One region of the Bradyrhizobium sp. UFLA05-112 genome, then DNA from elsewhere that is predicted to be linked to it. Evidence: predicted binding sites of a transcription regulator. Region 1 holds the regulator's gene; each other region holds the start of a gene.
What was found. The regulator PhoB, encoded in region 1, activates phosphate uptake and scavenging genes when phosphate is short. The targets are predictions, from matches to a motif close to TGTCATNNANCTGTCAT.
Positions count from the first base shown of each region.

Region 2: SO180_RS33665 (phospholipase C) is a predicted target of PhoB. The motif match lies at 2,284-2,300, and genes of this name have one in related genera.
Region 3: SO180_RS29195 (acetoacetate decarboxylase) is a predicted target of PhoB. The motif match lies at 2,116-2,132, and genes of this name have one in related genera.
Region 4: SO180_RS34910 (UDP-2,3-diacylglucosamine diphosphatase) is a predicted target of PhoB. The motif match lies at 4,733-4,749, and genes of this name have one in related genera.

Region 1 is NZ_JBANBK010000006.1:10,064-17,660, forward strand. It holds gene SO180_RS05045 (Hsp33 family molecular chaperone) at 63-1,070, opposite strand; gene argF (ornithine carbamoyltransferase) at 1,402-2,325, opposite strand; gene SO180_RS05055 (aspartate aminotransferase family protein) at 2,325-3,533, opposite strand; gene SO180_RS05060 (GcrA family cell cycle regulator) at 3,989-4,501, shown strand; gene phoB (phosphate regulon transcriptional regulator PhoB) at 4,727-5,434, opposite strand; gene phoU (phosphate signaling complex protein PhoU) at 5,449-6,165, opposite strand; gene pstB (phosphate ABC transporter ATP-binding protein PstB) at 6,177-6,995, opposite strand; gene pstA (phosphate ABC transporter permease PstA) at 6,992-7,597, opposite strand, start outside.
Region 2 is NZ_JBANBK010000082.1:20,316-27,912, reverse strand. It holds gene SO180_RS33675 (efflux RND transporter periplasmic adaptor subunit) at 1-1,148, opposite strand, end outside; gene SO180_RS33670 (transporter substrate-binding domain-containing protein) at 1,389-2,180, shown strand; gene SO180_RS33665 (phospholipase C) at 2,359-4,053, shown strand; gene SO180_RS33660 (cytochrome-c peroxidase) at 4,070-5,398, shown strand; gene SO180_RS33655 (acyltransferase family protein) at 5,409-6,644, opposite strand; gene SO180_RS33650 (helix-turn-helix domain-containing protein) at 6,726-7,597, opposite strand, start outside.
Region 3 is NZ_JBANBK010000060.1:38,814-46,410, forward strand. It holds gene SO180_RS29185 (carbohydrate porin) at 1-4, opposite strand, end outside; gene SO180_RS29190 (transporter) at 40-1,056, opposite strand; gene SO180_RS29195 (acetoacetate decarboxylase) at 1,166-1,942, opposite strand; partial or broken gene SO180_RS29200 (patatin-like phospholipase family protein) at 2,223-3,268, shown strand; gene SO180_RS29205 (M48 family metalloprotease) at 3,482-5,437, opposite strand; gene SO180_RS29210 (LemA family protein) at 5,458-5,994, opposite strand; gene SO180_RS29215 (PspA/IM30 family protein) at 6,188-6,859, shown strand; gene SO180_RS29220 (hypothetical protein) at 6,859-7,143, shown strand; gene SO180_RS29225 (acyl-CoA carboxylase subunit beta) at 7,195-7,597, opposite strand, start outside.
Region 4 is NZ_JBANBK010000089.1:19,756-27,352, reverse strand. It holds gene SO180_RS34940 (PAS domain-containing sensor histidine kinase) at 1-797, opposite strand, end outside; gene SO180_RS34935 (hypothetical protein) at 829-1,551, shown strand; gene SO180_RS34930 (CHRD domain-containing protein) at 1,677-2,096, opposite strand; gene SO180_RS34925 (c-type cytochrome) at 2,251-3,177, shown strand; gene SO180_RS34920 (Lrp/AsnC ligand binding domain-containing protein) at 3,356-3,601, opposite strand; gene thiD (bifunctional hydroxymethylpyrimidine kinase/phosphomethylpyrimidine kinase) at 3,758-4,558, shown strand; gene SO180_RS34910 (UDP-2,3-diacylglucosamine diphosphatase) at 4,773-5,585, shown strand; gene SO180_RS34905 (glycosyltransferase family 4 protein) at 5,585-6,628, shown strand; gene SO180_RS34900 (threonine/serine dehydratase family protein) at 6,692-7,597, shown strand, end outside.

The DNA.
Region 1 (7,597 bases):
TATGTGACAGAAGTTGGTGGACACGCTTCGCTTTGCCCACCCTACGATTTCCGAATGTTAGACTAGGCGTTTTCCACGCCCGCCTCGTGCGGCGTAAATTGATACACCGAGCTGCAGAACTCGCAGGTCACGACGACCTTGTCGTCCTTGACCATCGCGGCACGGTCATCCGGCGAAAAGCTCTTCAGCATCGCCGCCACCGCATCGCGCGAGCAGGAGCATTCCGCTTTCAAATTCTGCGGATTGAACACGCGCACGCCGCGCTCGTGAAACAGGCGGTAGAGCAGGCGCTCGCCGGAGAGATCGGGATCGATCAACTCGACGTCCTCGACCGTGCCGATCAGCGAGCGCGCTTCGACCCAGGCATCGTCCTCGGCGACGGTATGCGGCGTGGTGCCCTCGGGCGCGTCGCCGGGATGCAGGTCGGCCTGTCGCGCACGCTCCGGCGCCTTCGGCAGGAACTGCATCAAGAGGCCACCGGCGCGCCAGCGATGCTTGCCGCCGTCGCTCGAGCGCCATTCCTCGCCGACGGCGAGGCGCACCTGGGTCGGGATCTGCTCGGAGCGCAGGAAGTACTCGTGCGCGGCATCTTCCAGGCTGCCGCCATCGAGTGCGACGAGGCCTTGGTAACGGCTCATATCCGCACCCTGATCGATGGTCATGGCGAGATGGCCGCGGCCGAGCAGCGAGCCGGAGTCCTTGGCCTCGCCAAGCCGCGAGACGTCGTAGCGGGCATAGGCGCGCAGGCGGTCGGGCGCCTTGAAGTCGACCACCAGGAACGACACCGGACCGTCAGTCTGCGCCTGAAGGATGAAGCGGCCTTCGAATTTCAGCGCCGAGCCGAGCAGCGTCGTCAGCACGATGGCCTCGCCGAGCAGCTTGCCGACCGGCGGGGGATAGTCGTGCTTGGTGAGGATCTCGTCGAGCGCGGGCCCGAGCCGGGTCAAGCGCCCGCGCACGTCGAGCGCATCGACCTCGAAGGGCAGCACCGCATCGTCGACGGGAACGGAAGACGGCGCGCGAACCGGGCTTTCGGGCCCGGCTTTGATGTCAGGGGATTGAGAGACCATGGCGCTCTATCTGGGGTCGGAGGAGGTGAAATGAAAGGGGGCGGCGAGGCAACCTGTTCCGGGTGCAGTCTTGCGGCACTACGATTCCGCAAATTCGATGTCGTCCCGGGGCGCGCATGGCGCGAGCCCGCGACCCATAACCACATGATTGTGTTGTGGCGCGAGATGACAACTCCGAATCGTCACCAAACCGCGCCCTGTGGCTATGGGTCCCGGATCCGCGCTCCGCTTCGCTGCGCTTGTCCGGGACGACGACCGAACATGAGGCGAAAGCAACTCCATACTGCCGTCGTCACGGATTTCTCACTATCGTCCGCCGGACGACGACCAATCACTTCACCGCGTCAAAGCACCAGGCCAAGATACCCTTCTGCGCGTGCAGGCGGTTTTCGGCCTCGTCGAACACGACGGACTGCGGGCCATCGATCACCTCGTCGGTGACCTCTTCGCCGCGATGGGCGGGCAGGCAATGCATGAACAGCGCATCGGGCTTGGCCAGCGACATCAGCTTGGCGTTGACCTGGTAGGGCTTGAGCACGTTGTGACGGTGCTCGCCTTCCTTGTCGCCCATCGAGACCCAGGTATCGGTGACGACACAATCGGCGCCGCGGACAGCGGCTTCCGGATCGGTGCCCAGCATGATCGGGGCGCCCGTCGCCTTGACCCAGTCGCGCATCGCCTTCTTCGGCGCGAGCTCCGGCGGGGTGGCGACATTGAGGTTGAACTTGAAGCGCTCGGCGGCATGCGCCCAGGAGGCGAGCACGTTGTTGTCATCGCCGGTCCAGGCCACCGTCTTGCCCTCGATCGGCCCGCGATGCTCCTCATAGGTCATGAGGTCGGCCATCACCTGGCACGGATGCGAGCGCCGCGTCAGCCCGTTGATGACAGGCACAGTCGCGTGCGCTGCGAGCTCGAGCAGTGCATCGTGATTGAGGATGCGGATCATGATGGCATCGACATAGCGCGACAGTACGCGCGCGGTGTCGGCGATGGTCTCGCCGCGGCCGAGCTGCATCTCGGCACCGGTGAGCATGATGGGCTCGCCGCCGAGCTGGCGCATGGCGACATCGAACGACACCCGCGTCCGCGTCGACGGACGCTCGAAGATCATCGCCAGCGTCTTGCCCTCGAGCGGCTTGACCGGCTGATGCGCCTTCTGCTTCGCCTTCATGGCGGAGGAGGCGGCGAGCATGCTCTTGAGCTCGGACAGCGGCAGCTCGTTGATGTCCAGGAAGTGCTTGGGCGTCTTGCTCATCAGCTTGCCGCCGGCGTCTTGAGAGTGGATTCGATCGCGGTGCAGGCACGCTCGAGCCGCGCGACGCCCTCCTCGATCTCCGCCTCGGTGACGATCAAGGGCGGCAGGAAGCGCACCACATTGTCGCCCGCGCCGACGGTGAGCAGCTTTTCGTTGCGCAGCGCCGTGACGAGATCGCCCGAGGGCACCACGGCCTTGACGCCAATCAACAGCCCCTCGCCGCGCACCTCGCTGACGACATCAGGATGGCGGTCGATCACGGAGGCGAGCTTCTGCTTGAGCAGCAGCGACATCTTCTGCACGTGATCGAAGAAGCCGGGCTTGAGCATCACGTCGAGCACGGCGTTCGCCGCGGACACGGCGAGCGGATTGCCTCCGAAGGTCGAGCCGTGCGAGCCGGGCGTCATGCCGGAGGCCGCCTCGGCGGTCGCAAGGCACGCGCCGATCGGAAAGCCGCCGCCAAGCGCTTTCGCCAGCGACATCACGTCAGGGGTCACGCCGAGGCGGCGATGTGCAAAGAGTTCGCCGGTGCGGCCCATGCCGGTCTGCACCTCGTCGAAGGCGAGCAGCAGGCCATGCTCGTCGCAGAGCTGGCGCAGCGCGCGATAGAAGGCGGGAGACGCCGAGCGCACGCCGCCCTCGCCCTGGATCGGCTCGATCAGGATGCCTGCGGTCTGTGGGCCGATCGCCTTCTTGACGGCTTCCAGGTCATCATGCGGCACTTGGTCGAAGCCGTCCATCGGCGGACCGAAGCCTTCGAGATATTTTGCAGACCCCGTAGCGGCGAGCGTTGCCAGCGTGCGGCCATGGAAAGCGCCCTCGAAAGTGATCATGCGGTAGCGCTCGGGATGGCCCTTGGTGGCATGATAGCGGCGCACCACCTTGATCACGCATTCCATCGCCTCGGCGCCGGAATTGCAGAAGAACACGAAGTCCGCAAAGCTCTCGTTGCAGAGCCTGACCGCGAGCTTCTCACCGTCCGGGCTCTGGAACAGGTTCGACATGTGCCAGAGCTTTGTCGCCTGCTCCTGCAGAGCCCCGACCAGATGCGGATGCGCGTGACCGAGCGCATTCACGGCGACGCCCGACGTGAAATCGAGATAGCGCTCTCCATTGGTTGCGACCAGCCAGCAGCCTTCGCCGCGCTCGAAGCCGAGCTCGGCCCTGGCGAAAACGGGAAGCAGATGCGTCGCGGCGCTCTTGGTCATGGCGGTCACTTGGATGTTGGGGCCGGCTGAGGCTGCCTTGCGCAGCGCATCATTGACCTGCCCGGAAAACGAAACGTGCCGCCTTTTAAGGGCGGCACGTGTCACCATTTTATGCTTGGAAAAACCGCTGTCAATGCCGCCAGAAGGCCCTGCAAGGCGCCTGACCCGTAGTCTTGCGGTGGCGATTTTGAGTTCTTTTAGCGACGGAACATGTGGACGCGGAGCCGCAGACTCTTGCGCGGGAGTCACGCCATATTGTAGCGTTTACCGTGTCAGATACGACATCTCGTGCAGCAGTTCTGATCCTCTTAGTCCTCATGTACCGGCGTAACGTTCAGGTGCGTTTTTCGCGCCCGGCGAGCCTTAAGGGATTCTGGGGGCACGGGTTTTTCGAGGCTTAGACATCGCCACGCGGCCCCAAGGATTGGCAGGCGCGCGGCGAAGGGAAGGGTGCAATGACGGTTTTGACCTGGTCCGACGATCGCGTCGAGCAATTGAAAAAGCTCTGGGAAGCCGGGCTTTCGGCCAGCCAGATCGCTGCCGAGCTCGGGAATGTGACGCGCAACGCCGTAATCGGCAAGGTGCACCGGCTGGGCCTGTCCGGTCGCGCCAAGAGCCCGTCCTCGGCGGCTCCCCGGCCCCGCAAGGCGCGCCCCGCACAGCACATGATGCGGGTGAGCCGCCCGATCTCGCGCGGCAACACCGCCCTCGCCCAGGCCTTCGAGGTCGAGGTCGAGCCCGATCCGATCACCTACGACAACGTCGTTCCGATGAGCCAGCGCCTGTCGCTGCTCGAGCTCAACGAGGCGACCTGCCACTGGCCTGTCGGCGATCCCTCGAGCCCGGATTTCTTCTTCTGTGGCGGCAAGTCGCTCTCGGGCCTGCCCTACTGCGCGCAGCATTCGCGCGTCGCCTACCAGCCGGCGGCGGACCGCCGACGCGCACCGGCCAAGCCCGGCACGCGCTGAGGTCATCAGCGCGCGGGGCTGGCCGACGCGCAACGATGGTTCAACAAATTGGATGTCGTCCCTGCGAAAGCAGGGACCCATAATCCAGGGCGCAGTTATTGCGCGGGAAGATCACTCCGAGTCTTCGCCAAACCACTCCCCGTGGTTATGGGTCCCTGCTTTCGCAGGGACGACATCGGAGAATGTGGCGGCAGCCCGCTGGATCACCGCTGCCACCTGCAAACCTTAAGTCTGCTCCGCCTTCGCGAAACGATCGTCCAGCGCGTAGCCGGCGCCACGGACGGTGCGGATCGGGTCCTGCTCGCGGCCGAGATTGAGCAGCTTGCGCAGACGGCCGATGTGGACGTCGACGGTGCGCTCGTCGATATAGATGTCACGGCCCCAGACGCTGTCGAGCAGCTGTTCACGCGAGAACACCCGGCCGGGATGCTCCAGGAAGAACTCCAAGAGGCGATATTCGGTCGGGCCGAGGTCGATCGGCCGTCCGGAGCGCGCGACGCGACGCTTCTCGCGGTCGAGCTCGATGTCGCCGTAGGCGAGTATGGTCGCAAGCCGCTCGGGGCTTGCACGCCGGAGCAGGCCTTTCACGCGCGCGAGCAACTCAGGTACCGAGAACGGCTTGACGATGTAGTCGTCGGCGCCGGTCGCAAGCCCCCGCACCCGCTCGCTCTCCTCGCCGCGTGCCGTGAGCATGATGATCGGCAGCTGCTTGGTCTCGGGCCTGGCGCGAAGCCTGCGGCACAGCTCAATGCCGGACAGGCCCGGCAGCATCCAGTCGAGCACGATCAGGTCGGGGATATGCTCCTTGAGGCGGGTGTCGGCGTCATCGCCGCGCATCACCGTCTCGACATCGTAGCCGTCGCCTTCGAGGTTGTAGCGCAATAGCTCGGTCAGCGCTTCCTCGTCCTCAACAACCAGAATGCGTGCGCCCATGGCGTCGTCGCTCCTTAAGTGTTCGGCACGGTCGTGGCGAAGGTCGTCATGTCGCCCTTCGGGCGCTTGTCGGCGATGGCCTGACCTTCGATCATGTAAAAAACGGTCTCGGCGATGTTGGTCGCATGGTCGCCGATCCGCTCGATGTTCTTGGCGCAGAACATCAAATGGATGCAGAACGAGATGTTGCGCGGATCCTCCATCATGTAGGTGAGGAGCTCGCGGAACAGCGAGGTGCAGATCGCGTCGACCTCCTCGTCGCCTTTCCACACCACCATCGCCGCCGGCAGGTCATGCGCGGCATAGGCGTCCAGCACCGACTTCACCTGCTGCTGCACGAGGTCGGTCATGTGTTCCAGGCCGCGGAACAGCTTTAGCGGATGGAAATCGGTCTCGAGCGCGGCGACGCGCTTGCCCATGTTCTTGGCAAGGTCGCCGATCCGCTCCAGATCGGTCGCGACGCGCATGGCGCCAACGATCTCGCGCAAGTCGACCGCCATCGGCTGGCGGCGCGCGATCGTGAGCACGGCGCGCTCCTCGATCTTCTTCTGGAGCGCGTCGATCTCGGCGTCGGTTGCCACCACGCGCTGGCCGAGCGCGACGTCACGGCGGATCAGCGCATCGACGGAATCGACGATCATGCGCTCGGCAAGGCCGCCCATCTCCGCAACGAGCCGCGTGAGCTCTTGCAGGTCGGTGTCGAAGGCCTTTGCGGTATGTTCAGAAGCCATTTCCTGTCTCCTCAGCCGAAGCGGCCGGTGATGTAGTCTTGGGTACGCCGGTCGCTGGGCGACGTGAAGATCTTGCTGGTCTCGTCGAACTCGATCAGCTCGCCGAGATACATGAAGGCGGTCTTGTCCGAGACGCGCGCCGCCTGCTGCATGTTGTGGGTGACGATCGCGATCGTGTAGTTCTCGGCGAGCTCCTGGATAAGCTCCTCGACCTTAGCGGTCGAGATCGGATCGAGCGCCGAGCAGGGCTCGTCGAACAGGATCACCTCGGGACGCACCGCCACGGTGCGGGCGATGCAGAGACGCTGCTGCTGGCCGCCGGAGAGCGACAGGCCGGAGGCGTTGAGCTTGTCCTTGACCTCGTTCCACAGCGCGCCGCCGCGCAGCGCCTTCTCGACGCGGACGTCCATCTCCGATTTGGAGATCTTCTCATAGAGGCGGATGCCGAAGGCGATGTTCTCGTAGATCGTCATCGGGAACGGCGTCGGCTTCTGGAACACCATGCCGACCCGGGCGCGCAGCAGGTTGAGGTCGAGCTTGGAGTCGAGGATGTTGGTCTGGTCCAGCATGAGCTGACCGGTGGCGCGCTGTCCCGGATAGAGATCGTACATCCGGTTGAAGATGCGCAGCAGGGTCGACTTGCCGCAGCCGGATGGGCCGATGAACGCCGTGACGCGATTGGTGCCGAGCGTCAGGTTGATGTTCTTCAGCGCGTGGTGCTCGCCATAATAGAAGTTGAGATTGCGCACCGTCACCTTGGCCGGAGCCTCGGGCAGCGTCGGAGACGCCTGACGCCCGGTGGAACTTACGGAAACGGACAGATCGCTCATTTTGCAGTCCTCTCGGCGCCAAGAATGCGCGCGCCAATGTTCAGGGCAAGCACGGTCAGGGTGATCAGCAGCGCCCCGCTCCAGGCCAACTGCTTCCAGTAGGCATAGGGGCTCTGCACGAAATTGTTGATGGTGACCGGCAGGTTCGCCATCGTCTTGTTCAGGCTGAGGCTGAAGAACTGGTTCGACAAGGCGGTGAACAGCAGCGGCGCGGTCTCGCCGGCGACGCGTGCGGTGGCGAGCAGCACGCCGGTGATGAGACCGGAGCGCGCCGCGCGGTAGGCGATCCGCTTGATCACCAGCGAACGCGGCAGCCCAAGAGCAGAAGCCGCCTCGCGTAGCGCGTTCGGCACCAGCAGCAGCATGTCCTCGGTGGTGCGCAGCACGACCGGGATCACGATGACGGCCAGCGCCAGCGCGCCGGCGATCGCCGAGAAGCCGCGCATCGGCACCACCACCGCACCATAGATGAACAGGCCGATGATGATGGAGGGTGCCGACAAGAGGATGTCGTTGATGAAGCGGATTACCGAGGTCAACTTGTCGTTGCGACCGTATTCGGCGAGATAGGTCCCGGCGAACAGGCCAAGCGGCGCGCCGAT
Region 2 (7,597 bases), on a different contig from region 1:
TCGATCTTCTGGCCCGGGATCACCCGCAACAAGCCTGCGATCACGACACGGTCGTCCGGCTTCAGGCCGTTCTCGATCACGCGCAGGCCGTTGTCGACCTGACCAATTTGCACCTTGCGCTGCTCGACCGTGTTCTCGTTGTTGACCACCAGCAGATAGCGGCCGCCCTGGTCGCTGCCAAGGGCTGTGTCGGGGACAAGAAGCGCATTCTTGTCCTGGTCGAAGGGCACGCGGACGCGGACGAAATAGCCGGGCAGCAAAACCCGCTTGTCATTGGGAATGAGGCCGCGCACCGCGAGCGTGCCGGTCGACGAGTTGAGGGTGGGCGAGACATAATCGAGGTGGCCCTCATGCGGATAGCCGGTCTCGGTTTGCAGGCCGACCTCGACCGGCAACTGCTTGAGGTCGGCGACGGTCATTCCGCGGCGGGCTGCTTCGGCGCGGATGCGTAGGACGTCCTGCTCATTGACCGTGAAGTTCACCCAGATCGGGTCCAGCGCGACAATGGTCGCGAGCTGCGTCGGGGAGGAGACGCCGACGAGCTCGCCGATCGAGACCAGGTGCGCGCTGACGATGCCGTCGAAAGGCGCCGAGACCTTTGTGTAGCCGTAATTGACCTCGGCGAGCCTCGTGTTGACCTGGGCCTGCTGGAGACTGGCTTGGGCGTTGTCACGGGTGGATGTCGACGTGTCGAGGGTCGATTGTGAGACCGCCTGGCGCTGCACGAGCTCGGTCTGCCGCTTGAAGTCGGCTTCGGCCTGCTTGAGCGTGGCCTGCGCGCCGACCTCGGCGGCCTGCGCCTGTTCGACCTTCAGCTTGTAGGTTTCCGGCTCGATCGTGAAGAGCTGGGTGCCCTGTTTCACGAAGGTGCCGTCCTGATAGTCGATCGTTTGCAAAAAGCCCTGCACGCGGGCCACGAGATCTACGCTCTTGATCGGCGCAGTGTTGCCGGTGGCCTCGACATAGCGCGTCACTGCGCGCTGCACGGGCACTGCGACATCCACCTTGGGCGGCGGCGGCGGCGCGTAGACGTTCTTCTGATCGCACCCCGCAAGTGCGACGACGACGGTCATTGCGGCGAGGAGCCGCCCGATCTGTCCAGGCTGTTGATCGTGCCGTGCGGGACAAGCGAGATTCGCGCGCGTCATTGCGGTGTTCCCCGTCTGTTGTATGCCTGCGGCAGGCCGCCTCGCGATTTGATAGCAACAAACGGGGGGCCGTGGAACACCATAGCCATGGCGGCGCGATGGTCTTGCACTGCGAAGAGCGGCGCGGCATGTGACAGTTTTGTCTGTGATTACGGCAAATCCGCTTTTCACCGGGCGCACGATCGATCACAATTTCGACGGGGTACGGATGACGGACGAGCGGACGGGGAGACACATGACATGCCAATCTCGATCTGGCCGGCCTGCGCCGGTCTCGCGCTCGCGGCGATGATGGCGGTGCCGGCGATGGCGGAGGATCTCAGGGCTGAAATTGCGCCGAGCGGCAAATTGCGCGTCGCCATCGCGATCAGCCCGGCCGGCGGCGCGTTCTGGTCGACCAGGACTGAAGCAGGCTTCGCCGGCGTGCCCGTCGACCTCGGCAAGGCGATGGCGGGCGAGCTCGGCGTGTCAGTCGAATATGTGGTGCACAACAATTCCGGACAGATCACCGACACGGCCGCGAGGGGGAGCTGGGATGTCACGTTCCTGCCGAAGGATCCCGAACGTGAGACCAAGATGGCGTTCGGGCCGATCTACGAGGTCGCCGACGCCACATACATCGTCAAGCCGGGATCGGGCGTGACCAATTTTGCGACGCTCGACCAGCCCGGCATCAAGGTTGCCGCCGTCAACGCCACGACCACGATGCGCGGCGCCGTCGCGCATCTAAAGGCTGCGAAGGTGACGGGCTATCAGACCTATGACGAAATCTTCGAACTCCTGAAGAACGGTGAGATCGACGCCTTCGCGCTGTCGCGCGACCAGCTCAACAAGATGGCGCAAAAGATTCCCGGCACGCGCGTGCTGGACGAGACCTTCAAGAAGACGGTCACTGCGGTCGCCGTGCCACTCGGCCATTCGCAGGCGCTGGCGTTCGTCACCAAGTTCATGACCGATGCGCTCGTCAATGGCACCTTGCGCAGAGCCTATGACGCCAACGGCCTGAAGGACGCGCCGATCCGGACGGAATAGGGCGTCCCTTCGTCGAAACGAGCGCGCTGAGGATCTCGGCCAAACACGCCGCCCAAAAAAAACGCAGCCTCGCGAAGGCCGCGTGATGCGGTCTGCGTCAAACCGACACAGACCTGTCATTCACGGCGGTTAGTTTGCCGCGCGTCGATGTCATAATTTTTGATCTTGGGGCAATAAGATGAAAAACAAACTTCTCGGCACGACCGCGATTCTCGCGGTCGCGATGGCGCTCGTGTGCGGCGCACCGGTGTTCGGTCAGGACGACTTCGATCGCGATCAACGCCACCACCACACCGAGACGCCGATCAAGCATCTCGTGGTCATCTTCAACGAGAACCGCTCGTTCGACAATTATTTCGCAACGTATCCGAATGCGACCAACCCGTCGGGCTCGATTCCTTTCGTTGCCAAGCCGCATACGCCGAAGGTGAACAACCTCGCCAACGCCAACTTGCTGACAAGCAATCCGAACAACAACGCGGCCAACGGCGCCGGCGCGACGAATCCTTTCCGTCTTGACCGCACGCAGGCCAACACTCAGTCGCAGAACCATGCCTACACGCCGGAGCAGCAGGCCTATGACAACGGCAAGGCTGATCTGTTCCCGAAATATACCGGTCGCGGCACAGCCGGCGGCGTCGGTGCTTTCGGCACCACCGGCCAGGTGATGGGCTATTTCGACGGCAACACCGTCACCGCGTTCTGGAATTACGCGCAGCACTTCGCGATGAACGACAATGCCTACACCGACACCTATGGTCCGTCGACGGTGGGCGCGTTGAACGTGATTTCGGGCCAGACCAATGGCGCAGTGGCGGTGCTCGGCAATAATCCCACGCAAATCATCGCAGACGGCCAGGGTGGCCTCACGGTGATCGGCGACCCCGGTCCCGCCTATGATCCTTGCAGCACGCCGGGCTACACGACGCAGGTCACGATGACCGGCAAGAACATTGGTGATCTGCTCAACGATGCCGGCATCAGCTGGGGTTCGTTCATGGGCGGCTTCGATCTTTCCGTGACCAACTCGAACGGCACCACCGGCTGCGCACGCAGCTCGTTTTCGACCGTCGTCGGCGCCGCCAAGGCGGACTATGTTCCGCATCACGCCTGGTTTCAGTTCTACAAGTCGACCGCGAATTCGACCCATGCGCGGCCGAGCTCGGTCCATGCGATCGGCCACACCTACGAGAAGGACGGCAAGACCCTCGATCCCGCCAATCACGGCTACGACCTCGAGGATTTTTACGCGGCGGTGAAGGCAGGCAATCTCCCAGCGGTCTCCTACGTCAAACTGCCTGCCTATCAGGATGGCCATGCTGGCTATTCCGATCCCCTCGACGAGCAGCAGGGAACGGTCGAGCTGATCAACTTCCTCCAGAAGCAGCCCGAGTGGCGCGAGACGGCTGTCATCATCACCTATGACGACTCGGACGGCTGGTATGACCACGCTTACGCCACGCCTACGAGCGCCTCCTACGACACGACCGCCGATCAGCTTAACGGTTCCGGCCAGTGCGGCCTCGGCACCGCCAAGCAGCCGCAACAGAACGGTGTCAGCGGCAAGCCCGTCAACGGCCGTTGCGGTCCCGCCACCCGCGTGCCCTTCGTCGTGATCTCGCCCTACGCCAAGACCAACTTCGTCAGCCACACCGCCATCTCACAGGCTTCGGTGGTGCGCTTCATCGAAGACAACTGGCTGCACGGCAAGCGCCTCGGCGGCGGCTCGTTCGATGCAACGGCCGGTTCGATCATGGATCTGTTCGATTTCCATCAGGACCATGGCCACGATCTCAGGATCGACGCGCTGTTCCTCGACCCGACCTCTGGCACGGTCGTGGTCAGCCCCCCGGACGAGCACCATCACCACTAGGATTATTGGACGTCATATGAACAGCCGCATCGTGTGGCTCCTCGGCGCCGGCCTGCTTTGCATGGCCGGCGCCGTCGTTGCGGCGGAGACGCAAGAGCGTCCGGGCATGAATCCGAATCCGGTTCGCTTCATGCGTCCGCCCGTCGCGCCGCTCTCTGCGATGGCGCAGCTTGGGCGCGAGATCTTCTACGACGCCTCGCTCTCCTCGTCCGGCGCGCTGTCCTGCGCATCGTGCCACAGCCCGGACCACGCCTACGGTCCGCCGAACGACGGGCCGGTGATGCTCGGCGGCCGGACGGTGTCGCAGCAAGGTGCGCGCGCCGTTCCCTCGCTGACTTATCTCGAGCGACAACCGAATTTCAGCATCGGCCCCGACAAGGGCGACGACGACAACGTGATTGATCTCGCGCAGATGGCCGCGCTCGGCCAGCAGGCCGCGCGCGCGACGAAAGTCGCCGGGGGCGCCGGATCCGCTGCCAACATCGTGCCGCAAGGAGGTCTGTTCTGGGACGGCCGCGCCGACACGCTCCAGGAGCAGGCGCTCGGTCCGCTGCTCGATCCCAACGAGATGGACGGCGGTAGCATCGAGGTGGTGGCGGACAAGTTGCGCCACGCGGCTTACGTCCCGCGTTTCACCGAGCTGTTCGGCGCCGGCGTGCTCGAAAACCAGCGGCTGCTGGTCGCGGAGGCGATGTTTGCCGTTGCACGCTATCAGGTGGAAGAGCCGAGCTTCCATCCCTATACGAGCAAGTACGACTACTGGCTGGAGGGCAAGGCGCGGCTTTCCGAAAGTGAGCTGCGCGGCCTCAAATTGTTCAACGATCCCGAGAAGGCCAATTGTGCCGGCTGCCACACCTCCGCGCCGACCCGCGATGGCCTGCCGCCGCTTTTCACGGACCATCAATACGAAGCGCTCGGCGCGCCGCGCAATGCCGCGCTCGCGCGCAACCGCGATCCCGATCATTTCGATCTCGGGGTCTGCGGCCCGTATCGCACCGACATCGCCGAGCAGACGCAATATTGCGGCATGTTCCTGACGCCGACTTTGCGCAACACGGCAATACGCCGCGCCTTCTTCCACAACGGCGTCTTCCGCACGCTCGAAGAGGTGATGGACTTCTACAATTTCCGCGACACCAATCCGGAAAAAGTGTTTCCGCGCGGAGCCGACGGGATCGTGCTGAAATACGACGACCTGCCGGCGAAATATCACGCCAATGTCGACGTCAGCGATCCGCCGTTCGACCGCCACCTCGGCGACACGCCGGCGATGACGGCGCAGGACGAAGCTGACATCATCGCCTTCCTGAAGACGCTGACGGACGGCTATCAGCCGGAGCGCTGAGCTCGGGGCCTCACGGCGCGACGGGACCTGCGACGGCGATGGCGTGCGGTTGCTCGCGCCGCAAGCGGCGGCCGTTCAGCACCGTGCCGATGAAGGTGTAACGCACCATCCATTGGTAGCTCGCCAGCATCACGGGAATGGCGACCACGAGAATGGCTGCGAATTTGAACGGCCATGCCCAATCGAGCTGGGAGACCACGACCTGGAGCGCCATGACGATCGGCATGTGGATGAGATAGAGCCAATAGGAGGCATCGGCGAGATAGCGTCGGGCCGGGCTGAAGCCGGACAGAAACCGCAGCGCAAGCCCGATGATAGCAAAAGTCGTCGTCCAGATCGCAGGCGCGTAACAGATGGCGCTGGCGAGCCTGATCGTTCCGACGCTGACCGGCAAGGCCCGCGCAGCCGGAGAAGACAGCACAAGCGTCAGGACGAAGCTGATAGCAATCAGAATGACGGCGGCGACGAGATTGGAGAGCCAGCGCGTCCTCAAGGTGCCGAGCAGATCGATCTGGCGATGCAGGAGCCAGCCGAAGCCGAACGCGACGCCGTAGCTGATCAACGCCTGCGCGTTGGTCAGGAAAGACTGATCCGGCGTGCGGACGCCGAACCAGCCGATCCATTTCGGATCGAGGCTGAGAGCGACGCCGATCGGCAGGGCGAGAAGCAGAGGCGCCAACCGGCTTCCCATGAGGTGGGCGATCAGCCGGTCGACGCCGGCGCGAAACCGGCCGGTCCGGTCCAGCCGGACAATGCCGCCGCGTAGCAGCAGCGTGGCGGCATAGAGTTCCAGCAGCACGTAGAGAAACCAGAAATGGGCGAGGGGAAATTTGGGCAGCGCCGGAGGCCAGGGACTGCCCGACACCGGTCCACCATGCGGGAAGGCGCTGGCCCAGATCGTGACGGCTGCCATCGCTGCGAAAATAATCGGCCAGCCGACGAGGAGCGGAAGTCCTATCCGGTGCAGCCGATCGGCAATGAAGTCGCGCGGCCCGCGGCGATGGAAGCTCATATGGGCGAAAAAGCCCGCCATGACGAAGAAAGTCGTCATCCGGAACACGTGGATGACGAAGAACAGCAGCGCCAATGTCGTGCTGGGCTGGGTGTCCTGGATCACCCAGAACCGTGTCGGCGCCGGGACGAACGAGAGCGTTGCGTGCAGGACGATGCCGAGCAGGAGCGCAAAGCCCCTGACGGCATCGAGGGCGTGGAGACGTTCCGCAGCGGAAGTGGTCGGGCTGGACATGAAGGCCTCGGGGATAGGAGGGACGACGTCAGTGAGCCTGCCGGACGGCGAGGATCCGCTCTCGCCCGATCCACAATTCGGCTAGCCGAATCCTTGGGACGATTGGCCGATTTTGCGATTCGTCTCGCTTTCGACCTCCGGCGGCTGCGCGCGCGCCAGGGCGTCGCGCCGGAATTCGGTGGGCGTCATGCCGGTTGCGACCTTGAAGGCGCGATTGAAAGGACCTATCGACTGGAAGCCGGCGTCCATGGCGATGGTGAGGACCGGGACGTCGCGCTGGCTTGCCTCCGACAGCGCCGCCTTGGCCTCCTCGATCCGGTAGCTGTTGAGGAAGGCGTTGAAGTTGCGATGGCCCAGCCCCTCGTTGATCGCTTCCCGGAGTCGGTATTCGGGCAGATCGAGCATCGCCGCCAGCCGGCCGATCGAGAGCCCTTCCTGCCGGTAGACCCGCTCGACGGTCATCAGGCTGTCGAGACGGCGCAGCAGCGCCGGGGCGATCGATGCGCGATCACCCCCGTTCGGGGTGGCCGCGGCCTCGCTGTCAGCATTGGACGAGGCGATTGCCGCGGTCGCATCACGCGGAGTCGCGGTGATCTGGGCACTGAACAGACCGAAACCTCCGAGCATCGCCAGCATGAACAAGCCGGCCGCTGTGGCAAGACTGCCGGATATGCCGGCGCCGGTGACGGGCGGAGGCGGCAGGCCTGATGCGGCGATGAGGACGACGAAGACGAGGTTGATGACCAGTGCCACGGTGCGCAACCGGCGCCGCTGGGCAACCAGGTCGGCACGCCAGGTCCTCACCATGTGAACGGCGGCGGACAGCATCAGCAGGACGACGACCACGGCCAGCACATCGGCGCCGCGGTGCGCGATCGCCGGATAGCTCGTCCAGGCGAGGCTGACCGCGAAGCTGAACCCGACCATGACAAGCCACATTGCAGCATGCCAGG
Region 3 (7,597 bases), on a different contig from region 1:
GCATGACTCTGCACATATGGCTGATACCGGCTGGGCGCCCTATTTGAAAATGCCCATGCGCCGCATGAAGACGTAGGCAAGACCGACCGACGCAGCCATCAGGCCCATGGCGTAAAGAAACCCCGTCTCGACGTCGGTGAGCGGCAACCCCTTCGTGTTCATGCCGAACACGCCGGTGATCAGCGTCGGCGGCAGCAGCAGCGTCGTCACGATGGACAGGGTGTGGAGATGGCGGTTGCTCTCCTCCTCGGTCTTGAAGTGCAGCTCTTCCTCGAGGAGACGGCTGCGCTCACGCAGCTCGACGATGTCGTGGTCAAGGCCATCGAGGCGCTGAGCGAGCTTGGCGGCGTGAAGCCGTAGACCCGGCGGGATATTCTCCGGGCTCTTCAGGTCGAGGCGGTGAAACAGGATGCGCAGGCCCGTGAGCTGCCGATGCAGCCGGACGCAGGTGCGACGAAGCCGGCTCAGGCTGCGGCGCATCTCCGGCTTGGCCTCATCGGCGGCGATACGCTCCTCGATGCCGTCGATGTCCTGGCCGATCTTGTCGGCCATGCGGTCCATGGTGTCGGCGACCTCGTCGACGATCTTCTCCAGAAGCGCCGCGACATTCTCGACGCGGTAGCCGCCCTCCAGCACCCGCCGCGCCGCGTCCGCCGAACACAGCGCCTGATGGCGGCCGCTGACAAGAAGCCGCTCCGTCATCGCAAAGCGCAGGAACGCAGTTTCCTCGGTCGGGCTCTCGATGTCGCGCACGAGGTCGGAAAACACGCCGTAGACGCAGTCATCGATGACATGGAGCTGCTGAAACGTGTCCTTGGACAGGAGCAGATCGCGCGCAAGCTGCGGCAGGCTGGACTCGGCGACCCAGGGCCGCGACCGCGCATCAGTCAGATTGAAATGCAGCCAGAGGCGGCCGTCATGCGTGAACTCGATCGGTTTGTCGATCGGCAGAGCCTCCGCGCTGCCGTCGCCGTGGAGGCGAAAGGCCCATACCAATCCCGGAATAGCGGATGCGGCATCCGAGAACGCGCTGACGATCTTTGCCGGCTCAGCCATGGCCAACCCCACGGTCAAACGATGTGATTTCTCCCGGCTGGCCAATGCCGCCCGCCGGGACCCGCGGGTACTCAAATACGTGTGTGTTACAGCTTGATGATGGGCCGCCCTACTCCGCCGCGAGACCCGTCGCGGCCGCGGCTTCCTTGACATAATCATGCACGACGCGGCCGAACGGCAGGGTCAGGTCGGCGATGTAGTGATGCGCGCCGACCACGCGTCGGACCGGGAAGTCCGCAACCGGCGCATTGACGTGGGGCACGAGGTGCAGCCGACCGGGCCCCATCCAGGAGCCCTTCGGAACGATGTCGGTGAGGTTGATCGCGACGAGCTGGCAGACCTCAAGATGGCCATCGACGCCCGGGATCATCTTCAGATTGATTTGCGTCTTCGACAGTGTCGCACGGGTGAGATCGCCGTTGCCGGCCATGCTCTCGTGCTTGTAACCCATCGTGCCCATGGCGACGAGCTGACCGGCATATTCCAGCGTGCCGGTCAGCGTGTCCTTGACGATCTCGAGCTTGGGATGGGCGTACTTCTTGGGAAAGCCCCAGATTTCGCGGCCCGCGGCGATCGGCGGATCGTCGTCGAGATACATCTGCGAGACGAAGTTGACCTCTTCGCCATGCAGGCGCGCCGGGATCACCAGGCCGGACTCGGTGTAGCTGCCGAAGCCGGAGGAATCCGGCATCCTGATCCACTCATAATGCACGATCGGCTGGTCGATCGGCTCCAGCGGCTCAGGCAGGCCACCGCGGATCAGATCCGGATCGGTCTCGTAGGTGATGACGAGAAATTCGCGGTTGATGAAGCTATACGGACCGGCGGGATAGCTGGGTCCGGCGGCCGGCATGGACGGGAGTCTCAGAACGTCTTCCCTGCGCATCGCTGATCTCCTGTGTGACGCTAATGTGATGTCCGCCTGGCAGCTACAAGCCTAACGCGAATTGCTAGCCGTCGTCATTGACTGCGGTGTGATGGATTTCCGTCAGGCGCGTGACCCTCCTGTCATGTCAGGCGCGACTGACCTGCATGCCCACGACGCATCGGCACCGCAACTGTCATCACGCCGTCACTGCCGGGCGCAATTGCTTGTTGTTCAAGCATGATCTTGTCGGAAGACCGCTGCGCACTTTTCCGGATCATGCTTGCCAGGAGACAGCGCCATGGACGCCCGCACGTCGCAACCGACTTATCAGACACATCAGCCTGCCTCGCGGGGCTGGCGGCCCGAGCGCTGCGATCGCGTCGCGCTGGTGCTGCAAGGCGGCGGCGCGCTCGGCGCCTATCAGGCTGGCGTCTATCAGGCGCTGCACGAGGCCGGCATCGAGCCGGACTGGGTCTGTGGCGTCTCGATCGGCGCGATCAACTCCGCCATCATCGCGGGCAACAAGCCGGAGAAGCGGCTCGATCAGCTCCGCATTTTCTGGGAGCGCATCACCAACCGCAAGATCTGGCACTACACACCGGATGGCGACGTCTTCCGCCAGTGGCGCAACCTCACCAGCGCGTGGATGACCTCGGCGATGGGGCAGCCCGGCTTCTTCACTCCGCACCAGGTCAATCCCTGGTTCAGCCCGGTCGGCGCCAGGACGGCGACCAGCTATTACGACACGACGCCTTCTGTCTCTTATACACATCCTCCGGCGCGCTGCCGCCGGCGCTGCCCATGGTCAGGATCGGCACCGATCATTTCTGGGACGGCGGCATCGTCTCCAACACGCCGCTCCAGCACCTGCTCGACCAGGAAGACGATCTCAACTCGCTGGTGTTCCAGGTCGACCTGTTCAGCGCGCGCGGCGTGCTGCCGCGCTCGATCCAGGACGTGATGGCCCGCCACAAGGACATCATGTATTCCTCGCGCACGCGCCACAACACCGACGTCTATCGCCGGACGCACAATCTGAAGGCCATGCTCTACAAGGCGCTGGCGAAGCTTCCCGACGAGCAATTGTCCGAGGATGAGCGCAAGCTCAAGGCGAACCTGCGTAACATGCCCGAGATCGCGATCCTGCATTTGATCTATCAGCAGAAGGCCTATGAGGGCGACGCCAAGGACCACGAATTCTCAGGTACCTCGATGCGCGAGCACTGGACGAGCGGCTACGAGGACACCAAGCGCACGCTGAAGCGCCGCGACTGGATCAAGATGCCCGAGGAAGGCATGGGTCTCGTCGTCCACGACGTGCACCGGGAGACGGAGAGCGCGTAAGGCCTGAAACTGCCTTCGCGCGTGCAGGAGCGCGCCCCCTTCGGGGACGCTCCGACCAAAAGTGTGAAAACAACCCCATGCACAGTAGCCGACGGCCGGCGGGGACGACTTTCGTATTTTACGAAATCAAGTGACACGTCGGGCAAATCAGGGGTATTATGGCATCATAGGGCATTGCGCATGACGCTCTTGCCCTAGGGCCCCACTTCCACATCAAGCGTCCTTGCCTGGGCGTCCGCGACGGGCGGTGCACGACACGAAGTCCAGCGGGTCGCTGGCGAGCACCTCGATTTCCGCCCGCTCCAAAGGCGTCAGCGCGGATCCGAAGCCGGGATCGGCCAGGCGCTGGCGCAAGACGGCGATGGCGGCCTGGTGGTCCGAGTTGGCATACGCCGTTGTTGCAACCATCAGACCAGGTTCGCCGAAGAAGCGATGAATGACCTCGCCCATACTTTTTCGATTCTTGAAATATTGCAGGATCATGGCATCCCGGCCGGCAGGAGACGACGCTCCGTTCACGAGTCGGGCGGTCGAGACGCTCACATCCAGATAGCGCGGCAGCGAGATCGTTTCGCCGGCCTTTGGCACCTCCGTGACGTAATGGAGGCCACGATCGCCAACCGTATAGCTGTCGGTCTGAAAGCACCGTGCCCGCCGGACTTCGGCGATCTGCTCATCCGCGGTCGGAACATTGCTGAACGTGCCGTTCGGCCGTCTCTTGACCCCGCTCTCCTGGGGGCCAAAGGGGATATCCGGCTGCAATTTCTTCATCAGCGTTACGAGAATGCCGGCATCGGAACTGCGGGCCGCGAGCATGTTCTCGATCGCTTCCTGGTCGCATCCAGCCGGCGGCGCACTCCTGAGCCCCAAGGCCCCGCCGATTCCCTGTCTCTGGCAACGCGCCCCCTCGCCTACCGCCGCGAAAAAGGTTCGCAGCGACCCGGGGTCGAGGGCCCGCACGAGCGCGGAGGGCCTGGTGAGGTCGGCGCTGTGGGCCCACAGAAACAGGCAGATCGCGGCGACTGCGCCAACCGTCATCTCGCGCGTCAGCCCGAGCCGATTGAAATTGGCATCGAATGATGCCGGCGAGGTCGCGAGACTGGCCTCGCGCAGTGAACCGCGCAGACCCGTGACGTCGAAAGCGGATGCCGACCTGCGACCGAAGCTGGCCGCGGCACGAATTTCCTGCGGCCTTGTGTCGCGCCGCGCAGGCGCGATCAGGGCCATCGAACCTGTGACGGAGACGATCGCCGCGATCCGCTCGGCGATCGTGGGATGCGTGGCGAAAGCTCCCTTGTGCGCGCCATCGATCATCATGGCGTCCTGGCCGGCCGCGAGGCCCGGTATTGCACTGCGCCCCTCGATGCGTTGCAGCGCCGAGACGAGCGCGGCAGGATTCTGGGTCAGCCGGACGGCTTCTGCATCGGCGATGAATTCGCGTGCCGACGCTATCAGCAGCCGCACGAGGTGACTTCCGTCATGCGCCAGACGGTGCAGGAACCAGAAGATGAGAATGAGCACAACCATTATCGGAAATACCAGAGCCAAAACCGGCAGTGCGAGAGCCTGCGAGATCCGGTTGGCCTGCATCCAATTGCTGCGAGGCTGCAACAGGCTCAGCGTATCGAGGCAGACGTTCGTAGCCGCGATCAGCCGGATGTCTCCGTTGACCACGTGCATGATTTCATGCGCAGCGACCGCCGCGAGCTCATCGTCGTCAAGTGCGTCGATCAGGCCCTTGGTGAAGACCAGCACGGCATCCTTCTGCCGGATGCCGCAGGCAAACGCGTTCAGCGCCGGACTGTCGATGACGGCGACATAGGGGGTCGGCAGGCCGGCCGCGATCGTCAGCGGTTCGACGATACGGCAGAGCCGCGGCTCGTCCTGATCGTCCACGAAGCGAAATTCCGTTCTTCGCCTGATGGTGCGGACGTGCCATGCCATCTGCACCGCAAACAGCAAGGCGCCGACGATCGTGACGACCGGCACCCAGCGGATGAAATAGCCGGTCCATCCATAGAGCGGCGCATGCTCCGGATCGTGCATGGCCAACGGCAACAGCAGCGCCAGCATGGCAAGCAGGTGAAACGCCAGCACAAAGCCCGCGAAGAGCAACAGCGAGCGCGCGTCATTGCGACTGACGTGGCCGTAGAGCCCGTTCACCGGCATGGCGAATCCCCGTATTTCGATCAGAATTTGACCGCGAGAGGTTCGTCGATCAGAACGCGTTCGATACCGAGATCGTAGGGCGTGCGCGCGTCCATCTTGAACAGACGGCCGATATAGCTGCCGGGAAACTGGCGCAGCGTGGTGGCGTATTCTTCGACGGCGAGGTTGTAGAAGCGGCGCGAGGCGGTGATGCGGTTTTCGGCGTCGACGAACTCGCGCCGCAGCTCGGCGAAGTGGGTGGACGCCTTGAGCTCTGGAAAGTGCTCGGCCATGCCGATCAGGGCGTTGATGTTTTGCGTCAGATTGTTCTCGGCGCTGAGCCGCACGTCCGGGCCGGCTGCAGAGAGCGCTTCGGCGCGGGCCTTCGTAACGCCGAGCAGAATGTCGCTTTCATGTTTGACGAAACCGCGCACCGTCTCGACCAATGGCGGGATCAGATTGTGGCGATGCTTGAGATGAACGTCGATGTCGCCGAACGCAGTTTCGCAGCGCTGATCGAGCGCGACCAGACGATTATGCGTCGCATAGGCGACGTAGGCAGGTATCGCAATCGTCATCAATAATGTCGCCAGGCAAATAAAAATGACCGTCAATAGCATGACCCGCTCTCCCTTGGGGTGCATCCCAAGGTAGCGTCAGGCGGTTGCGGAAACGTTGCAAAGAACAGCTAAAATTTGCTGAAAAGCATAAGGCCACCTTAAATGGATCGGGTGTCTACTCGACGCGGATTTTCACACAGGGGTTTTGTCCATGGCTGAATCGATTTTCGCGCGTGTGTCCCGTCTGCTCTCGGCGACCGTCGAGGACACTGTCGACCGTATGGAGCAGGCCGGCAGCGATGCCGTGATGCGCGAGGCGATCCGCGAGGCGGATCGTGCGATCGATCAGGTGAAAGCGGAGCTCGAATCCACGATGGCGCGCCGGCTGCAGGCCGCCCGTCAGCAGAAGATGCTCGGCGAGCGTGTCGAGGAGCTCACCGCCAAGGCCCAGTTCGCCGTGAACCAGCAGAGGGATGATCTGGCCGAAGCCGCGTTGTCCCGCCAGATCGATTTCGAAGCACAGGCCAAGAAGCTGGACGCCGTGCAGGAACAGGCGCGTGAGCTGGAGAAGCGTCTGGAAGACAGTCTCGCCGCGCTGCACGCCCGCAAGCGTCAGATGGAGGACACCCTGCAGGCCTTCCTGATTTCGCGGCAGCAGGCTGCGCTTGGCGGCGATGGCCCGGCTCAGCCCAACCGCTCCGCAGAGAAGAAGCTCGATGCGGCCGAACAGGCCTTTGATCGCGCCATGGTCGGGGCCGGCGGCGTAGGTTTCACTCGCACCGACGCCAGCACGATCAACCGCGTCGCCGAGATTGATGGCATGCAGAAGAGCGCGACGGTGGCCGAGCGGCTGGCCGCGCTGAAAGCCGGTCAGGCCGCCTGATGATCCGCAAACCGCCAGCATCATGGGATCGGATCGACGAAGGCGCAGCCGTCAGAACGATCCGCACAGCTTCCGCCGTCGCGACCACGGGCGTCGGCGTCGCGCGTCGCAGCGGACAGGCCGTCATTGGCCTGATCTGTTTCTTCTTTGCAATCATGTGGGGCTTTGCCGCGATTGGCTCCGGCCTCGGGGGCAGTTTTCCAAGCCTGATCGGCATTGGAGCGATGGCTGCCTTCATGTTCTGGCGGGGCCGTCGCGCTTTCGCGAAAGCGCGGGGCGAGTAAAGTTCAATCGCCGTCAGAACGAAGTTTTCCGTGGCGCAACAGCCTTTTGCGTCACGGCCTGATCGTCATGTTCGCCGGCGGGCCCGGCGTCCTCAGCGGCTCCGCCAGCCGCGCGAACTCGCACAGCAGGGACCGCGTCTTGCGGGGGTCGATGATCTCCTCGACCCAGAACTTTTCGGCGGAGCGGAACGGCGAGCGCAGCTTGTTGAGGCGGTCCTCGATCTCCTTCAGCTTCGCCACTTTGTCCTCGGCCGCGTCGATGTCGGCGCGATAGGCCGCCTCGATGCCGCCTTCGAGCGGCAGCGAGCCCCAATAGGCCGACGGCCATGCATAGCGGATCGAGAAGCGATCGGCCGGCTGATGCACGACGCCGGCTACGCCAAAGGCGTTGCGCAGGATCACCGTGCACCAGGGAACCGTGGTCTGATTGACCGCGGCCATGGCGCGCACGCCG
Region 4 (7,597 bases), on a different contig from region 1:
AGCGCGAAGGGAGGTTCGGACGATCGCTCGATGATCCGCAGCGTGCGCGTATTGAGGACATTGACGATGCCCCATTCATCGTCGGGTGACAACGCCGACAACGAGGACGGAAACAGAGCGCGATCGATCTGGCTTGCAGCGACGAGCCGGGCGTTCCCGTTCTCGTCGGCTATGTATTGAACGGCGAACGGGATGTCGGGATTGTCGCAGCAGAGCAGATCCAGAAGATTCTGACAGGTCTCCTCGATGGTCACCGCGCCCGTCGTTGCTTCGATCGTCGCCTTGGACAGCGCGCCCAAGACGCGCATCCGACGCTCGGTCAGGACGCGCGCGGTGGTTTCAACGACCGCCGTGAGGACGCCGACGATGTTGCCGGTCGCATCGATCAGCGGACTATGTGAATACGTGAAATAGCATTCCTCCATGTATCCGTGGCGGTCGCTCGCCAGCAGCAGGTCTTGCGACCAGTTCGCGACGCCCTTGAGTGCGCCTTCGAATTGTTGACCGACGATCGGCCAGGTGTCGGGCCAGGAGTCGGCGCCCGGTCGGCCGAGGCCATGGGGATGCTTGGTCTCGCCGAGGATCGGCTGCCACGCATCGTTGTACAGCATGATGAGCTGCGGCCCCCACCAAACGACCATGGGAAAGCGGGAATTGAGGCAAGTTGCAACTGTTGACTTGAGCGTGTCCGGCCATTGCGCGGGTATACCGAGCGGGGACGTCGACCAATCGTGCGCGCGCATCAGCGCGCCCATCTTGCCGCCCCCGTTGAGGAAATCGGTCGAGTGCCCGCCCATGACCTGACCTTGTCACGCACTGAACGGTCGCTTGGCCCAGCCATTCAAATTGGCGATCCGGCGCGAGCTCCGCATTCTGTTCGAAAAGTCGGCCGCCTGCACAACGCGTGCGACCAACGACCATAACCCGGAATCACCAGTCAGACCATCGAATTTCGCCCGGCCGAAGCGGACTGCGTGTCAGCGCACGGTGGTGATCAATTTCGATCAAGCAAGTGGTGCCGGCGCGTGGCACACTGCGGATGGAGAAAAGCACATTGGCTCAACGACAACAGTCGAGACTCGCATGTTCCGCGTGACGGCAGATACATTGCAGGCCTATCTCGATTTCGATCCAGAGCGAAAGCATGACCTGGTCAACCTTCACAAGCTGATCGTTCAGGCTGCTCCGGCCCTCAAGCGGTTTTTCCATAAGGGAACACCAGCGGGAGAGGCGGGTATGCGGATGAAGATGATCGGCTATGGAAAATTTCGTTATGCGATCAAATCTGGGAAGACCACCGAATGGCCGGTGATTGGTGTTGCTCTTCAGAAGAACTACATCAGCGTGTACGTAGCGGTGACGAGGCAGGGCGCGCCGGTCGTCCCCAGATATGCGGGACAGCTCGGCGAATTGCGAATGGGCGGCAACAACTTCAGTTTCGAAAGGTTCGATGATCTGAGGCAGAATGCGATGTCGCTGCTGTTCGCGGAAGTTGCCGACATCTTCACGTCGGATCCGAAAAATCCCGTTCGATACATGCAGGGCGCGTGATGTGCTTCGCGGGAGTTGGAGGATGACGGCGTTGGACAGGGCGCGCGCTATGCCTTGTCGTGGGCTTGAAAAAGGCCGGACGCTGGCGCGCCCGGCCTCTCGTCGCGCGAGGATGTCGCAACGCTTTACTTCGTCACCTGGCCGCGGATCTCGCCGCCCGGGTTCGCTGCGGTGTGGATGTTGATGTAGTACTTGCCGCCGAGCAGATCGGCGGCCTGCGCGTCGGTGAGCGTCGCTTCGCCCTTGACGGGGCTCGACGTTGCATTCGGGATCGCGACCGCGACACCGGCATTCTTGCCGGTCTCGGCCGGGCCGTGGAAGTGAGCGGCGGTCGCCGGGCCCGAGAGTCCGGAATAGGTGACGGTCCAGGAGAGTTTCTTGCTGGGGGCGTCATAGTCGAGATCGGCCGTGCCGGTGCCGCTGCTGGTCGTCGCAGGCACCTCGGCCTTGCCGTCCAGCGTCGCCTTCAGTTTCTCCGCGCAGGCGGGTCCGGCAAACGCAACGGCGGCCGTCAGCGCGAGCGTGGCAAAAAGGGGCTTGTTCATGGGTCTCTCCCTGTTGACCTCGAAAGGTGGCAAACGTCCAAACAGTGCGACTTGGAATTTATTCCCCTCCAGCGTTCAAACCATCTAAATTATTCGTGGCTGGAGCGACGGTGGCTGCAGCCTTAAGTTCGTCTGACATCGATGGATTTCGTGAATGTTGCGACGAACGATCATTGCTGCGCTGCTTGCCGCCGGTCTTGGCCTCGCGCTCTATTGGTGGCTCACGGCGCCGGTCGCCCTGGCACTGCCCGCCGCCTCGCGTGCGCCCGATCTTGCCAACGGGCAGGAGCTGTTCAACGCCGGCGGTTGCGCTTCCTGCCATGCTGTGCCGGGCCAGCCCGACCGCCTGCGGCTTGGCGGCGGGCTTGCGATTGGCTCGCCGTTCGGCACCTTCTACGCGCCCAACATCTCGCAGGATCCGGCCGACGGGATCGGACGTTGGAGCGAGGCCGATTTCGTCAATGCGGTGATGAAGGGCGTCTCACCCGATGGCGCGCATTACTTCCCGGCATTTCCTTATACGTCCTACGCGCATGCGAAGGTGGACGATGTGCGCGATCTCTTCGCCTATCTGAAGACGCTGCCCGCCGTTCCGGGCAAGGTGCGCGATCACGATTTGCCGTTTCCGTTCAACATTCGCCGCAATGTCGGCGTCTGGAAATTTCTGTTCATGGACGGTACGCCTTTCGTAGCCGATGCCGCGCGCGCGCCGCAATGGAATCGCGGCGCCTATCTCGTGAACAGTTTTGGCCACTGCGCCGAGTGCCACAGCCCGCGCAATCTGCTCGGCGGCCTGATGACGTCGCAACGCTTTGCCGGTGGCCCCAGTCCGGACGGTGAGGGCTGGGTCCCGAACATCACGCAGAAGGGCATCGGCGACTGGAGCGAAAAGGACATCGCCGATTTCCTCGAGACCGGCGACATGCCCGAGGGCGACAGTGCTTCCGGCGCGATGCGGCCGGTGATCAAGAATCTCGCGCAGCTCACGCCGGAGGACCGCGCCGCGATGGCCGCATATCTGAAATCGCTGCCGCCGGTCGAGGGACCCAAGCCGCCGCCGAAGCGGAAGGAGGGCGGTTAGAGCAGATGAGATTTGGCCCGGCTGATCGCGGGGTCTTACCTCTCCACAGCGGGGAGAGGTCGGATTGCGAAGCAATCCCGTGAGGGGCCGCAGCGATCAGTGAGATCGTACCCCCCACCCGGACTGCATCTTTCGATGCGATCCGACCTCTCCCTGCGGGAGAGGTGAGATTGGGCGGCTAGCGGCCGCCAAACGCCTTGAAGGTGATGATGGTGAGGGTGTCCTGGATGCCCGGCAGGACCTGTACCTTCTCGTTGATGAAGTGGCCGATGTCGGTGTCCTTGTCGACATAGAACTTCACCAGGAGATCATAGTGACCGGCCGTGGAATAGATCTCGGAGGCGATCTCGGCTTCGGCGAGCGCGTTGGCGACCGTGTAGGACTGGCCGAGCTTGCATTTGATCTGAACGAAGAAAGGAACCATCGCGGTTGCTCCGAAGGCATGATTTGGCGGCTAATAGGCCAAAATCGGCCGGCTTTAGCAAGCGAACTTGCTGGCCTCGTGGCGTAAGCAAGCTTGCTGGTCCCGGGTATGCGCGTTAGGACAGACCATGGCCCCGATCCATCCGAAAGCCGCGCCATGACGACGCCCATAGCGCTCACCATCGCCGGCTCCGATTCGAGCGGCGGCGCCGGCATTCAGGCCGACCTGAAGACCTTCGCCGCGCTCGGCGTCTACGGCGCCTCCGCGATCACGGCGCTGACCGCGCAAAACACCAAAGGCGTGACCGGCATTCATGCGGTGCCCGCCGGGTTCGTGACCGCGCAGATCGATGCGGTGTTCTCCGATCTCGATGTCGACGCGGTCAAGATCGGCATGGTGGCGCAGGCCGCGAGCATCGATGCGATCGCCTCCAGCCTGGTGCGATGGTCGCCACGGCATGTGGTGCTCGATCCAGTGATGGTCGCGACCTCCGGCGACCGGCTGCTGGCGGCAGAGGCCGTCGAGGCATTGCGCACAAGGCTCATGCCACTTGCATCGGTGATCACGCCGAACCTGCCCGAGGCAGCCGCGCTGCTTGATGAGCCGGTAGCAGAGAGCGAGGCCGGGATCGAGAGCCAGGGGCGCCGCCTGCTCGCGCTTGGCTGTCGCGCGGTGCTGATCAAGGGCGGGCACGGGCAGGGCGCCGAGAGCATCGACTATCTCGTCAGCGCGGACGGCGTGATCGCGCTCGCCGCGCCGCGGGTTGCGACCCAAAACACCCATGGCACTGGCTGCTCGCTGTCGTCTGCCGTCGCAGCAGGGCTTGCCAAGGGCGAGGACCTCGCTACGGCCGTGCGCGATGCCAAGGTCTGGATCAGTACGGCGATTGCCGCCGCCGAACGCTTCAGCGTCGGTCACGGCCACGGGCCGATCCATCATTTCCACAAATACTATTGACCTCGGCCGCGATGGCGGCGGCTAGCCGGCGTTAACCAATAAACCTAGGGGTTCCCGGAGTTTTGCGGAGGCCTCTGCGGGGCCATGTCGCCTGATTGTCGCATGCGGCTGATATCCGCGAAGAGGGCGAGGCAAGGTTTGATTCGTATCTGAGGGTGCCTCACAGGTTCAACCGGTCATCCCCCTGTCACGGGATATTGTTACAGGCTGGCGCATGGGAAGTTACGATGTGAGTGACGAGAGCCCGGAGCGGCGCTTTCGCACGTTGTTCATCTCCGACGTTCATCTCGGAGCCCGCGGTTCGCAAGCCGACCTCCTGTTGGACTTCCTGCGCTACCACGACGCCGATACGATCTATCTGGTCGGCGACATCGTCGATGGCTGGGCGCTGAAATCGAGCTGGCACTGGCCGCAATCGCATAACGACCTCGTCCAGAAGCTGCTGCGCAAGGCTCGCAAGGGTGCCAAGGTCATCTACGTACCCGGCAATCACGACGAGTTCCTGCGCAACTATTACGGCACGCATTTCGGCGGCATCGACGTCGTGGAGAACACCGTCCACACTGGTGTGGACGGCAAGCGATATCTCGTCATCCACGGCGACATCTTCGACCTCGTGGTGCAGAACGCGCGCTGGCTCGCCCATCTCGGCGACAAGGCCTACGACTTCGCGATCCAGATGAATCGCTTCGTCAACTTCTTTCGCCGCATGTTCGGCGTGCCCTATTGGTCGCTGTCGCAATGGGCCAAACAGAAGGTCAAGAACGCAGTCAACTATATCGGCGCGTTCGAGCAGGCGCTCTCCGCCGAAGCACGTCGCCATGACGCCGACGGCGTGATCTGCGGCCACATCCACTACGCCGTGATCCGCGACGAAAACGGCATCCGCTACATGAACTGCGGCGACTGGGTCGAGAGCTGCACCGCGCTGGTCGAGCACGATGACGGCCATTTCGAGATCATCACCTGGGCAGATCAGTTGCAGAAGCCTGCGGCCGTTCCACAGGTCGCGGCAAGAGCCGCATGATGCGCATCCTGGTCGCGACCGACGCCTGGCACCCGCAAGTCAACGGTGTGGTTCGGACTCTGACCAAGCTCGCTGACGCTGCGAAGGCGCTGGACGTCGAGTTCAGCTTCCTCACCCCGCAATCGTTCCGTACCTTCGCGATGCCGAGCTATCGCGACGTGCGGCTCGCGATGCCGCGGCCGGCGAGGATTGCCAAGCTGATCGAGGAGGCGGGCCCCGACAGCATCCATATCGCGACCGAAGGGCCGATCGGCCTCATGGTCCGCCGCTATTGCCGGCAACGCAAGCTGCCCTTCACGACGAGCTTCCACACCCGTTTCCCCGAATATGTCCGCGCCAGGGTACCGGTTCCGGGCTCGCTGATCTGGCGGGCGCTGCGCCGTTTCCACGCGTCCAGCCGCGCCGTGATGGCGGCGACCCCGGCGCTGGCGCGCGAGCTCAGTGAACGTGGCTTTGACAATGTCGTGCTGTGGCCGCGCGGCGTCGACAACAAGCTGTTCTATCCCCGCGCCATCGATCTCTGCTTCCCCGCGCCGGTGTTCCTCTGCGTCGGCCGAACCGCGATAGAGAAGAATCTCGAGGCGTTCCTCGACCTCGATCTGCCCGGCACCAAGGTGATCGTCGGCGACGGACCGGCGCGCGCCGGCCTTGAGCAGGCCTATCCCCAGGCGATCTTCTTGGGGGAAAAGCACGGCGAGGCGCTGGCCGAAATCTATGCGGCCGCGGATGTCTTCGTGTTTCCGAGCCGGACCGACACCTTTGGCCTCGTGCTCCTCGAAGCGCTGGCGAGCGGCCTTCCAGTGGCGGCATTCCCGGTGAAGGGGCCGCGTGACGTGATCGGCGATGCGCCGGTCGGCGTGCTGGATGAGGATCTGCGCAGCGCCTGCCTCGCGGCGCTCGACATTTCGAGGCAGGCCTGCGTCGAATTTGCTGCCAACCATACCTGGGAGGCGTCAGCGCGCGCCTTCGTCGACAGCATCCGGGCCGTCGGCGCCGTGCTGCCGCACGCCCAAAGGCCGGAACAGCCGCGTTTCGTCGCCTGACTCCACGGCACCCTCACGCGGCGGTGTCTTCCCAGCCGTCAAGGGGCGGGATACAAATTGCCCATGACGGAACAGCCCCTCCCGGTCGGACCTGCCGACATCGATGCCGCAGCGCGCGTGATCGCGCCCTTCGCCATCCGCACCCCGCTTTTGTCCTTCCCCGTGCTGAACGAGCGCGTCGGCGCAAAAGTGTTCCTGAAGCCGGAGATGTTGCAGCGGACCGGCTCCTTCAAGTTCCGTGGCGCCTTCAACAAGGTGTCCTCGATTCCGCAGGACAGGCGCAGCGGCGGCGTTGTTGCGTTCTCCTCGGGCAATCACGCCCAGGGCGTGGCGGCCGCGGCAAAAATCCTCGACATGCAGGCGACCATCGTGATGCCGTCGGATGCGCCGCTCTCCAAGCGCGAGCGCACCAAATCCTACGGCGCCGAGGTCGTGCTGTACGATCGCGACCGTGATGATCGTGAGGCGATCGCGCGCGGCATCGCAGAGAAGCGCGGCGCAACGCTGGTCAGGCCCTATGACGATCCCTTCGTTATCGCAGGGCAGGGCACCGCAGGCCGCGAGATCGCCGAGGACATGGCGGCGCTCGGCATTGCGCCCGACATCGTCGTGGCGCCGGCTTCCGGCGGCGGCCTGATCGCGGGCGTCGCGACTGCGGTGAAAGCGCGTTATCCGCAGGCCCAGCTCGTCGTGGCCGAGCCCGAGGCATTCGACGATCACAAGCTCTCGCTTGCGAGTGGCCACCGCGAGGCGCATGCCCCTGCCGGACGCACGATCTGCGACGCGCTGATGGCGCTGATCCCGGGCGAGATGACCTTCGCCATCAACGGCAAACTGTTGTCGCGTGGCGTCACGGCCTCCGATGCGGAGGTCGGCGCGGCCGTCGCGTTTGCCTATCGCGAGCTGAAGCTGGTGGTCGAGCCCGGCGGCGCCGTTGCCCTCGCCGCGCTGCTCGCCGGCCGCCTCGAT